One region of the Methylocystis sp. SB2 genome, then DNA from elsewhere that is predicted to be linked to it. Evidence: predicted binding sites of a transcription regulator. Region 1 holds the regulator's gene; the other holds the start of a gene.
The links. Region 1 encodes LexA, which represses DNA repair genes until DNA is damaged. Its sites were predicted from a motif close to TGTTCNNNNTGTGTTCNG; they were not measured.

Region 1 (2,200 bases):
GTCTGGCGCCCAGCATTGGTGAGATGATCGTCGCCGCGAATGATCTGCGTGACGCCCATGTCGTGATCGTCGACGACGACCGCGAGCATGTAGGTTGGCGCGCCGTCCGAGCGCAGCAGAATGAAGTCGTCAAGATCCTTGTTCTGAAAGACGACGCGTCCCTGCACGGCGTCATCGACGATCGTCTCGCCGTCCTGGGGCGCCTTGATGCGCACGACATAGGGCGCGCCGGCGGGCGCCTCGGCGGGATCGCGGTCGCGCCAGCGGCCGTCGTAGCGCCAAGGGCGCTTTTCCGCCTTAGCCTTCTCGCGCATCTCCTCGAGCTCCTGCGCCGTGGCGTAGCAGCGATAGGCGTGTCCCTGCGCCAGCAGCGCTTCGGCGACCTCGGCATGGCGCGCGGCCCGCGAGGACTGGTAGACGATGTCGCCATCCCATTCGAGGCCGAGCCACTGGAGGCCATCGATGATGGCGCCGATCGCCGCTTGCGTGGAGCGCTCGCGGTCGGTGTCTTCGATTCGCAGCATCATCCGCCCGCCGTGCTTCTTGGCGTAAAGCCAGTTGAACAGCGCCGTGCGCGCCCCGCCGATGTGCAGAAAGCCGGTGGGCGATGGAGCGAAGCGGGTGACGACCTGTGACATGAGCGCGGCGAATTCCTCGAATTGGGTCGGCCCGTCTAACACGGCGCACGCGAGGCGAACATAGTTCGTCACGATGATGGTTTAACCAAAGCGTGAACATATGGCTTGCGGAACGCAGTAAGAACCGATATCGTTCTGTTCATGATTTGTTTAGGTTATCGAGCCAGAAGCTGCGGCTCAGCCAAAATCAACGATTCGGCTTGCGGGGCGGTGCGGCGATGCTGACCAAAAAACAAAACGATCTGTTGCGCTTCATTCATGAACGTCTGAAGGAGTCGGGCGTGCCGCCGTCCTTCGACGAGATGAAGGACGCGCTCGACCTGCGGTCGAAATCGGGGATTCATCGGCTGATTCTCGCGCTCGAGGAACGCGGATTCATCCGCCGCCTGCCCAATCGCGCCCGCGCGCTCGAAGTTCTGCGTCTGCCTGAATCGGCCACGCCGCGCACCGCCGGCGGGCGCAACGGCAAGTTCTCGCCGTCCGTCATCGAGGGGAATCTCGGGCGCGTCCGGCCGCTCAGCGAACGTTTCGAGGACGAAGGCGACCATCAGGTCGCCATTCCGGTCATGGGGCGCATCGCCGCCGGCACGCCGATCTCCGCCATCCAGAATCGCAGCCACACCATCAGCCTGCCGCCCGACCTGCTCTCGAGCGGCGAGCACTTCGCGCTCGAAGTGCGCGGCGATTCGATGATCGAAGCGGGAATCCTCGACGGCGATACGGTCGTGATCCGCAAGCAGGACAGCGCCGACACCGGCGACATCGTCGTGGCGCTGATCGACGATGAGGAGGCGACGCTCAAACGTCTGCGCAAGCGCGGCGCCTCGATCGCGTTGGAGGCCGCCAATCCCGCCTATGAGACGCGGATCTTCGGCCCCGATCGCGTGCGCATTCAGGGCAGGCTCGTGAGCCTCCTGCGGAAATACTAACTTCTATGCGACGCCGTCATTGCGAGCGTAGCGACGCTATCCAGCGCTTTGACGCCGCCCCTGGATTGCTTCGTCGCGACGCTCCTCGCAATGACGCGTGAATTGCGCCGCCCTACTCCAGCGGCTCCATCGCGCGCGCATCTTCAGCGCTGCGCTCTTCATCGCTCAGCGGCGCCGTGAATCCTGACGTGCGGCGATTGCGGGGCGCCGGCGACCAGGGCCGATCCTCATCGATCGCGCGCGCCGTCGTCCATTCGACGCCCTCCGCCTTGAACCGCAAAGTCACTGCCCCGGTTTCCGATAGTCTGTGGCGATCGATCACGATCGGCGCCGCACAGCCCAATGGCGCGTAGAGAGGCGTCACGATGACGGCGGCGCGCGCGCAGTCTTCGAAGAAGCCGCCGCGCCCGGCGACGAGCGCGACAAAGCGGCCATTGACGGCCTTCGCCACGCAACCCGTGTCGTCGCAGGCGACGCCGCTCCTGGCGTCCGCGGACTGGCGCGCGTCTCCGTCCGCCCGCAACCATTGTTCCGCGGCGAAAGCGCTGGGCTTTTGCCCCAAGACGGCGAGCTGTCCGGACGGCAGGCGCAGCGCCGCCGATTCTCCCGTCGCCGGCACGGCGAGATCAAAAG
Region 2 (2,200 bases), 810 kb from region 1:
CTTCTGTCGCTCGCCGGGCTCGTTGGTCTGTTCTATCTCACGGCCGGGCTCTTCGTCGTCTTCGTGCTAGGCGCCATCGCGCGCGCCGCCGGTTTCAACATCTTCAGCCTTATCGCCTATCTGCGCGACGAGCTGCTTATCGTGCTTGGCACATCTTCATCGGAAAGCGCCCTGCCCGCTCTGATGGAGAAGCTGCAATGGCTCGGCTGCTCGAAGTCGGTCGTCGGACTCGTCGTGCCGACCGGCTATTCCTTTAATCTCGACGGCACCAACATCTATATGACGCTGACGACGCTGTTCATCGCGCGCGCGATGGGCGTCGAGCTAGATCTGTCCCATCAGGCGACCATCCTCATCGTCGCCATGCTGACGTCGAAGGGCGCGAGCGGCGTTTCCGGCGCGGGCTTCATCACTCTGGCGGCGACCTTGATAGCGGTCGATCCGCAGCTGGCCCCAGGCATGTCCCTCGTGCTCGGCGTCGATAAATTCATGAGCGAGTGCAGAGCCTTGACCAATTTCATCGGCAATGGCGTCGCCACCATCGTGGTCGCCGCCTGGGAGGGCGAGCTGGACCGCGCCCGGCTGACCGCAGGGCTCGCACGCAAAATTGATCCTTCCGATGTCGCGATCGGCGTCACGACGGAGTGACGCCAGGGGCCCGCAACCGCTAAGCTTCGGAAAAAGAGAACAAAATTCCGCTATGCTTGCGCGATCTTACGACCGCTGCTAGAACAAAAATCGAACGTTCCGGGGTCGAGAGGCGCAACCACATCAGCTGTGGACAAGCCGAGCCGGCCCGCCCCAGAACCGGCCTTTGCACTAGAGTGCCACGCGTCAAAGCAAGCGGAGAGCGACATGGCGGGCAGCGTCAACAAGGTGATCCTGATCGGCAATCTCGGCCGCGATCCGGAGGTGCGGACGCTGCCGTCCGGCGATCGCGTCGTCTCCTTCTCGGTGGCGACCACCGAGTCCTGGCGCGATAAGAACACCGGCGAGCGCAAAGATCGCACCGAGTGGCACAATGTGTCGATCTTCAACGAAAATCTCGGGAAGATCGCCGAGCAATACTGCCGCAAGGGCTCCAAGATCTATCTCGAAGGCCAGTTGCAGACCCGCGAATATACCGACAAGGACGGCAATCAGCGCAAGGCGACCGATGTCGTGCTGCAGCGTTTTCGCGGCGAGCTGACTCTGCTCGACAGCAAGGGCGGACGCAGCGAGGGCGACTACGACAGCGGCTACAGCCAGAGCGGCGGATCCTTTGGCCGCTCCTCGCCGATGGAACGCGGTCCCACCGAGCGGCGTCCCGCCCCCGCCGGCAAGCTCTCCGACCAACTCGACGACGACATTCCTTTCTGATCCCAGAAGCGCTCTAAAAGCGACCGCGCGACGCATATTCAAGGATGATGTCAGCCGCCCGAGCGCTCGGCGTCCGGCCGGTCTCGAGCAGGCGCGCGCGGACGCGCTTGAAGGCTGCGAGCTGCGCTTCGCGCGCGGCGCTCTCGCGCAAGAGCGGCCTCAGCGCCTCGGCGAGCGCGCGCGGCGTCGCCGCCTCCTGCAGGAATTCCGGCACAATATTCTCGCCGATGATGAGATTGGGCAGCACGATCGATTCGACTTTGACGAGAAAGCGCAGCAGCGATTCGACGCGCGAGACCTTATAGGCGACAGCCATGGGAACGCCGGCGAGCGCCAGCTCCAGCGTCGCGACGCCGGACGTCACAAGTGCGGCGCGCGCATGTCGGAACGCGGCGAATTTCTCCGCCTGGCCAATCAGACGCGGCGTCAGCGGCCATCCCCGCAGTTCGCGTCGCAAGGTCTTCTCAACATTCGGGGCGACAGGAATGACGACCTCGAAGTCGGCGCGTTCGCGCAAAAGCAGTTCGAGCGCCTCGCCGTAGATTGGCGTCATGCGCCGCACTTCCGCCAGACGCGACCCGGGCAGAACGAGCAGCGACCGCGCCGCGCCGCGATCGTGAGAAGGCCGCGTCAGCTCGTCGAGCCGCTCGACAAGCGGATGGCCGACATAGACGCATCGCGGGCCGCCGAGGCGAACATGCGCCTGCGGCTCGAAGGGCAGCAGCGCCAGCAGGCAATCGACATAATCGCGCATCGCGCGCGCGCGGCCGGGCCGCCACGCCCATACGGTCGGGCTGACGTAATCGACGATCGGCAGGTCAGGTCGGGCGGCGCGCACGCG

Region 2: a site for LexA is predicted at 728-745, ahead of ssb (single-stranded DNA-binding protein). Genes of this name have one in related genera too.

The regions. Positions count from the first base shown of each region.
Region 1 is NZ_CP187401.1:548,523-550,722, forward strand. Features, by position in the region: gene gltX (glutamate--tRNA ligase) at 1-638, opposite strand, end outside; gene lexA (transcriptional repressor LexA) at 857-1,567, shown strand; gene ACPS74_RS02790 (ComEC/Rec2 family competence protein) at 1,680-2,200, opposite strand, start outside.
Region 2 is NZ_CP187401.1:3,283,858-3,286,057, reverse strand. Features, by position in the region: gene dctA (C4-dicarboxylate transporter DctA) at 1-648, shown strand, start outside; gene ssb (single-stranded DNA-binding protein) at 856-1,359, shown strand; gene lpxB (lipid-A-disaccharide synthase) at 1,373-2,200, opposite strand, start outside.